Regions from separate parts of the Bacillus sp. m3-13 genome, predicted to be linked through region 1. Evidence: riboswitches for the same ligand, from Rfam matches in the RefSeq annotation. Region 1 holds a riboswitch; the other holds the start of a gene.
What was found. A riboswitch is a leader RNA that binds a small molecule or an ion and turns the genes downstream of it on or off. The one in region 1 is predicted to bind cobalamin.
Positions count from the first base shown of each region.

Region 2: another riboswitch for cobalamin. It lies ahead of M313_RS0119700 (cob(I)yrinic acid a,c-diamide adenosyltransferase); the one in region 1 lies ahead of M313_RS0109145 (DUF4430 domain-containing protein).

Region 1 covers NZ_ACPC01000017.1:146,740-150,343, reverse strand. Annotated here, with positions in the region: gene sigX (RNA polymerase sigma factor SigX) at 1-451, opposite strand, end outside; gene M313_RS0109150 (ECF transporter S component) at 873-1,424, opposite strand; gene M313_RS0109145 (DUF4430 domain-containing protein) at 1,427-1,849, opposite strand; cobalamin riboswitch at 2,065-2,266, opposite strand; gene M313_RS0109140 (ATP-binding protein) at 2,343-3,604, opposite strand, start outside.
Region 2 covers NZ_ACPC01000048.1:83-3,686, forward strand. Annotated here, with positions in the region: partial or broken gene M313_RS0119685 (hypothetical protein) at 1-127, shown strand, start outside; gene M313_RS25980 (hypothetical protein) at 216-368, shown strand; gene M313_RS0119695 (SurA N-terminal domain-containing protein) at 515-1,057, shown strand; cobalamin riboswitch at 1,339-1,526, shown strand; gene M313_RS0119700 (cob(I)yrinic acid a,c-diamide adenosyltransferase) at 1,703-2,251, shown strand; gene M313_RS0119705 (cobyrinic acid a,c-diamide synthase CobB) at 2,270-3,604, shown strand, end outside.

The sequences.
Region 1 (3,604 bases):
TCACCTTACTTTCCGTCCAGCCAAGAATTTGGGCTGTTTCTTGAATAGAAAGGGCTTGTATGTACCGGAGGATAAGGACTAGTCGGTGATCGACTTTACATTTATCCAAACAACGGTACATTTGTTGAACTTGTTCATTTTGTACGGCTATCTCTTCAGGAAGTGGAGCGTGATCTTTTACCTGTTGTTTGTTCCAGTCGAAAGTTTCAAGTAGTTTGTTTTTCCATCCTTTTTGTTTGCGAAAGGAATCAATGGCAACATGCTTGGCAATTGAAAACAGCCAGGTCTTTTCACTGCTTTTCCCTTCAAAACGGTCATAGGAACGTAAAACTTTTATATAAACTTCTTGAACGAGGTCTTCCGCTTGCTCCTTGTTGTTCACCATGTAATATAAGAACTGATAAACATCCTGGTGATATTTTTCATAGAGCTCTTGAAAAACGGTATTCATAGTTTCCCTCCGTTCATTTCATTAGTCGTATATTATAGTAAGAAAGTTACATTACAAATATATTAAAAAAATTACAATTTGACTAGGGTTATTTGGCAATTATTTCTTTTTGTTTTTTGTCTGTAATATAAGTATAAGGGATGTCCGTATAGTATTGTAGGGATTTTTGTAGGCTTTTCTAAAGAGGTTATATACATATTTCGACCTATTTTGATTGCGCCGCTGTTGATTTCCGCAAATAGCTTCGCTTTCCGCGGGCGACCTTGAGCCTCCTCACTTCGTTGCGGGGTCTCAACAATGTCGCTACTCTCCGCAGGAGTCTTCGCCATTTGCTCCAATCACCAGCTAGAAATTCCTAGTAACTCTGCTTCACTTTTTTACATAGTAAAACGCCAATCCACAGAGGATTGGCGCTCCCGTATCATTTCTTGTAGGTGCTGCTCATTTGATATTGTGCCAGGCTCTCTTTTCTTTTAATGATGAATGGAGCTCTTTCGTTTAAGAGTTTGGAAAGGATCGGATAAAGAATAATGAAGAAAACGACATTTCCGACTGCATGGTTGATATCAAATGGTAGTCCAGCAAGATAATATGGCCAAAATGGAAAATCTCCGACAATCATGTTTTGGATGGAGAAAACAAAACCGAAAAATAGCCCGCAAAGCCCAGCATAGAGGGAAAGAATGAATACTGGGATTCTTTTAAACCAAATCCCAATTGCACCACTTAACAATCCAATGATTGACCATGCAAAGATTTGTGTGAATGTCCACATGCCAGTACCAAGAACTAGATTCGTTGCAAAGGTCGTACCTACTGCAAGAATCACACCTGAAACAGGTCCCATCCAGAAAGCACAAATTATGATGATTGCCGTCACTGGCTGGACGTTAGGTATGGATGCGAAAACAATTCTCCCTACTACACAAATGGCTATTAAAACACCAAGCAGCGCTATTTTTCTGGTTGCCATCATCATTCCACCTTTTGATAATCAAAATGAACTTCGTCGTTCTCCTCTAGCGTATAATCACTTGCCCCGACCATTAAGCTTTCACCGTTGACGGAGATGTTCCAATAATAATCAGATTCTTCCTCAGATCCAAGACCGTCGATTCCGACGATGAAATCTCCTCCAAAACCTGTAGTAAGCTCAAAGTTGCGGTCCATAACTTCCATCAAAGACTCACCTTCTTCAAACTCAACTGTTTCCTCACTAATGGCTTCTTCGCCTTCTTTCGTTAGTTTAATCGTGGTGGAAAGTTGACTTTCTTGTTGTTCTTCTGTTTCAACAGGAGTCTCATTATTAGCAGACTGATTTGTTTCATTGCCTGCATTAGCGCAGCCTGTAATGGCAAGCGTTAATGATAGTAAAAGTGTAAGTAAAAGTTTTTTCATCTGTTTTTTTCCCCTTATGTAATAAATTTGCAGTGCAAGTAGTAAAACCGTGAAATTGTCTCCTCCTATCTTTACCCCTAATGTTCCAATCAATATGTGCTGAGCATAACAAAAAACCTCATCCAATTTCAGGATGAGGTGATAACGGCATTGTCATAATACGACAAATAAAGACGGAGTTCTGCCGTCTCTCCTACTCAACCCCCGAAGTATTGAAACTGGTATAATAATTGGCAGGTCTACTGACTTATGCTTCTTCCTACTTTGAGCCTTCCCATATGGGGACCTAATTTCTTAAGCCCGATCATACAGTGGTCATCTCATTTCGTCCACATTTACAGTTGCGGGGACAGTTTTGGCATTTCACCAAATTCCCTATTAAGTCACCATTGTGACACCAACTATTTCGATTGCTATTCAATTAACTATGTTCATATTACAAGATATGTCTGGTCTTGACAAGATAATGTTTCATATAAAACAAGATTTTTCGCTACACATCTCCATTTTGAGCGTGTTTTTGTGGAATATACATGGAAAATGTCGTTCCCTCGTTCTCTTTTGAATGAACGGATATGGTACCTCGGTGTGCTTCTATGATATTTTTCACAATAGCTAGTCCCAGTCCTGTTCCTGCACGCCCTCTTGTACGTGCTTTATCCGCTTTATAGAAGCGTTCAAAAACAAAAGGCAGATCTTCTTCCGGGATTCCGTGCCCAGAATCTTTTACATCTATTTTGACTCCGTTGTTTATTAATTTTGCATGAATGGTTATAGTCCCATCGTCTGCAGTATGTCGAATCGCGTTGTCTACCAAGTTCGTCATTACCTGTTCCATACGGTCCACATCCATTTGGATGACTCCATCACCTTCTACACGTGATTGCAACACGATGGACTTCTCTTTTGCAAGGCCCTGAAACTTTCTTGTTATCTTTTCGACAAAAGCCACAATATTGGCATTTTCATAATTCAAGGAAATATGACCTGCTTCCATTCTCGCTAAATCAAGTAAGTCATTTACAAGGCGGCCCATCCTGAGTGATTCATCATATATAACGGATGCGAGCTCTTTTTTCTCTTCGTCGGTTCCGGCAATATCATCGACAATTGCTTCACTATAGCCTTGCAGCATAGAAATTGGTGTACGCAATTCATGGGACACATTGGCTATAAAGTCTTTACGAAGTTTGTCCAATCTTCTCTCTTCCGTCATATCCCGTATTACTGCAACAGCCCCGCGGATATGGGTCTGAGTATATAGTGGACTCATTACGATCACCCACGTACGCCCTTGATACGTAAGTTCGATGCTTTGTTCTTTTTCCACAGAAACGGCCCGTTGGAACATTTCCACCACTTCACCCGGCAGGTCTTCTCCGCTGGCATTGCCTTCTTGATAGTACCAGGCTTGTAAGAACTTCTCCGCCGGTGGGTTGGTTACAAGAATGGTGCCATCTCGATTTAAGGTGATAACCCCATCGGCCATACTGCTGAGAATGTTGGCTAAATGCTCCTTCTCTTGATTCAAGGCGTTAATATTAAACTTGAGTTGTCTGCCCATCTGATTAAAGGCCATTCCAAGTTCTCCGATTTCATCCGAAGTAAGAATAGGAACCTTTGTATCGAACTTTCCTCTTGCCACTTCAAAGGCGGCCTCTCGCATATTACGCAACGGCGCTGTGATTCTTGTAGATAAGAAGAATGCGAAAATGGTCGTTAGGAAGATAGCAAAACCTGCAGCAAGCAAAATAA
Region 2 (3,604 bases), on a different contig from region 1:
TCATCCATTAAGTGATGTATTAGTAGGTCGTATATCAGTCACCGTTATGATGAGCGATGGAGAGGTTATAGGAGCGTTTTCCGTAAAAAATGGTAACGTGTATTCTTTACTCGGAGAAGAGAAATAAATGATTGTTCAACAATCTATGGCGATTGTTCAATAGCAAGAGTAACTGCACGATGATATAAAGTAAATTTGAAGAAGGAGGAGTTATATTGGTTGCCAGCATGATTATATTTGGAATAATAATATTGATTTTAGGGGTTTTAACACCTATTGGTTCGGGAACAACAATTCTCATTTCTGTAATTTTATTTGTTATGGCACTTGTATTATCGTTTAAAAAAAGAAAAGTTTTAAATACCTGATTGCTAAGCTATATAAGAGCGATTGCAGCACAATGGGTTGCTCCTTACATAGGAATTGGGCAGGATAAAGGAGGAACGAAACTTTGTTTAAGATTATTCGTAACTAATATTACTAAGTTGTGGTTTTGAAGAGAGGTGTAAAAATTATGTATAAAATCTTTTGTTCTATTATAGTTATATATTTAATTTTCTTATCAGGGTGCTCGAATTCACCCAAATATAATGATGAAGACGTTGCTGCGATAGTTAAAGGAGAAGATATAACAATTGGTGAATTACGGTTTTTGTATCCTGATGAAGAAATATTTAATATGTTGGACGGGACAATAAAAGCAAAATTAGTAATAGAAGAAGCGAAGAAAATGAATATCGATGTGTCAAAAGAAATAAATGAAACGATAAAGGCATTGGAGGATTATCCACCTGAAGATATAGATACAGAGGCTGCAAATTCAATTCGTAAGTTTGTTGAACCACAAGCTGCAAAACTTGGACTAGCACCAGAAGCGTATTACAAAAAGTACATGGAGATAACAACTGAAACGGTTGCTTATGTTAATGCCTATATACAAAAAGTATTAGGTGAACCAAGTGATGATTATGAAAAGTATGATGAACAAGCAAATAAGCACCTCAATGATTTAGTTGAAGAAAATAAAGATGAGATTAAAATACTAATTAGTAACTGATGGAATTGTTTCTTCAACAATCTAGGGGCAATTGGTGAAAAATACTTTCCCCTAAAAACATAAGCTGAGCCAGATGTAATAAGTTTTATCAAATGTAGAGGACACTGCATAATTGTTTATGCACCAGGTCGCAGTTGGTCTTATTTTATGGAGTTATTATACTTTTTCAAAAAGCCCAAAAATTTATTAAAGACATTTGAAAGAAAATAGGCTACAATAAATTCGTTGTTAATTTAAGCTCTTTTTATTAAAACAATAAATTACAATTTCATATTTTATTTGATACGATACAACATTTAGGTGCCTTTGTGAAGAAAGGTTAAAAGGGAAGCTGGTGAAAATCCAGCACGGACCCCGCCACTGTAAGCGTTGAATATTGCCGAAGATATCCACTGTGCAAAAGCATGGGAAGGGTCGGCAATGTGCTTGAAACGCAAGTCAGGAGACCTGCCTATTTGTTTTTAAGGATTCTGCGAGGAAAGAATGCTTAAAGTGACATTCATTTATTTTTATTCAGTTTTCACATTTATAAGCGATTCTTTGTAAGAGCTTTTAAGTGGCTGAATTGGATGGCCCTTTAAACGTCTTTTTGCTATTAGCAGAAAGGCGTTTTTTTATTGGAAAAAAAAACAGGAGGCATGTTCTATGAGTGGGAAAGCAAAACAAAAAGGATTGACACTGGTGTACACCGGAGATGGAAAAGGCAAAACAACTTCAGCGATTGGTCTGGCGGTTCGCGCGGTAGGCAGGGGGATGAAGGTGAAGATCTATCAGTTTATCAAATCACCTAATCGTACATACGGTGAACAGATTTCCCTGAGTAAATTAGGAGTCGAGATGGAGCAACTGGGGATTGGCTTCACGTGGACAAAGACTCCTGAAGAGCATCGTGAAGCACTTCGCATCGGTTGGCCAAAAGCGAAAGAAGCTGTCATGAGTGGGGATTATGACATAGTAGTGTTGGATGAACTGAATAACGCTTTATCGATTCAAGGTTTTCCGGTGGATGATGTTCTACCATTAACAGAGGTCTTGGAACTTATCAAGAACAAGCCTGATCACGTTCATCTTGTTATAACTGGAAGAAATGCATCCGAACAAGTTCAAGTTGCAGCAGATTTGGTCTCAGTCGTCCACGCGGAAAAGCATTATTACGATAAGGGGATCCCGGCAGTAAAAGGGGTGGAATTTTAAGAGGAAGGTGGGAAGGAAATGGGTAGAAGAAGAATTCTCATAGCAGGAACAGGGAGTGGGGTAGGTAAAACAACCATCACCATCGGCTTGATGGCTGCTATGAGGGAAAAAGGTCTTCATGTACAAGGATTTAAATGTGGTCCGGATTATATCGATACCTCTTACCACACGGCGGTGACAGGCAGGAAATCGAGGAATCTGGACAGTTGGATGCTTTCATCTGATTGTGTGAAAGAAGTATTGGTGCGGGGAAGTGAGGGTGCTGATATTTCCATCATAGAAGGGGTGATGGGCTTTTATGATGGGAAGGATCCCCTTTCAAATGAGGGAAGCAGTGCAGAAATTAGCATCCTCACCGGAAGTCCTGTCGTGCTTGTGGTGGATTGCTCCGGAATGGCTAGGAGTGCGGCTGCAATGGTCAAAGGGTATCAGATACTATCTGACCAAGTGAACATTGTTGGTGTAATCGCGAATAAAGTAGGAACCGAAGGACACTTTCACTTAGTAAAGGCTGCAGTTGAATCTGAGTGTCAGATTCCCGTACTCGGATATCTAACAAGAGAATCAGAAATTGAGATGCCTGAGAGACATTTAGGCCTTGTTCCATCTATTGAACGAGGAGAACTTGAAGGTTTTTTTCATGCTTTGGGTGAGCGTGTGGCAAACACGGTGGGTTTAGATCACTTATATGAGCTGGCGGAAGTAGCTTCAGAGCTTCCAATCATAAACAAACTATCCATTTTTTCTTCAAATCCAAATAAAAAAGTTCGAATAGCTGTGGCCTATGATGCTGCTTTCCATTTTTATTACGAAGAGAACTTGGAGCTTTTGCAAAACAGAGGGGCGGAGTTAGTCTATTTCTCTCCCTTGGAAAATGAAGTGGTCCCGAGTGATGTGGATGGTGTCTATCTTGGCGGAGGCTTCCCGGAGGAATTTGCACCAAGACTTTCAACTAATACCAAAAGCATGAATAGCATCTATCAGGCAGTTGTGAAAAGGGAAATTCCAACCTTTGCGGAATGTGGAGGCTATATGTATTTATGCAAGGAAATTGTGACTGCAGGAAGAGAGACTTATCCAATGGTAGGGATCATTCCTGGTATTGTGCATATGCAAACCAGGCTCGCTGCCCTTGGTTACAGGGAGATCAAAGGGCTAAACGGAAATTTTCTCTTGAAGGAGGGAGAGGTGGCAAGGGGGCATGAGTTTCACTATTCCACCTTTCATCAGGAATCAGAGCTACCCGCTGCCTTCGAAACAAAAGGAATGAGAGGAATAGGGACAGACGGCTATGTTACTAAAAACTTAATCGCTGGTTATACGCATATTCATTTTGGCTCCAATCCAAGGGTC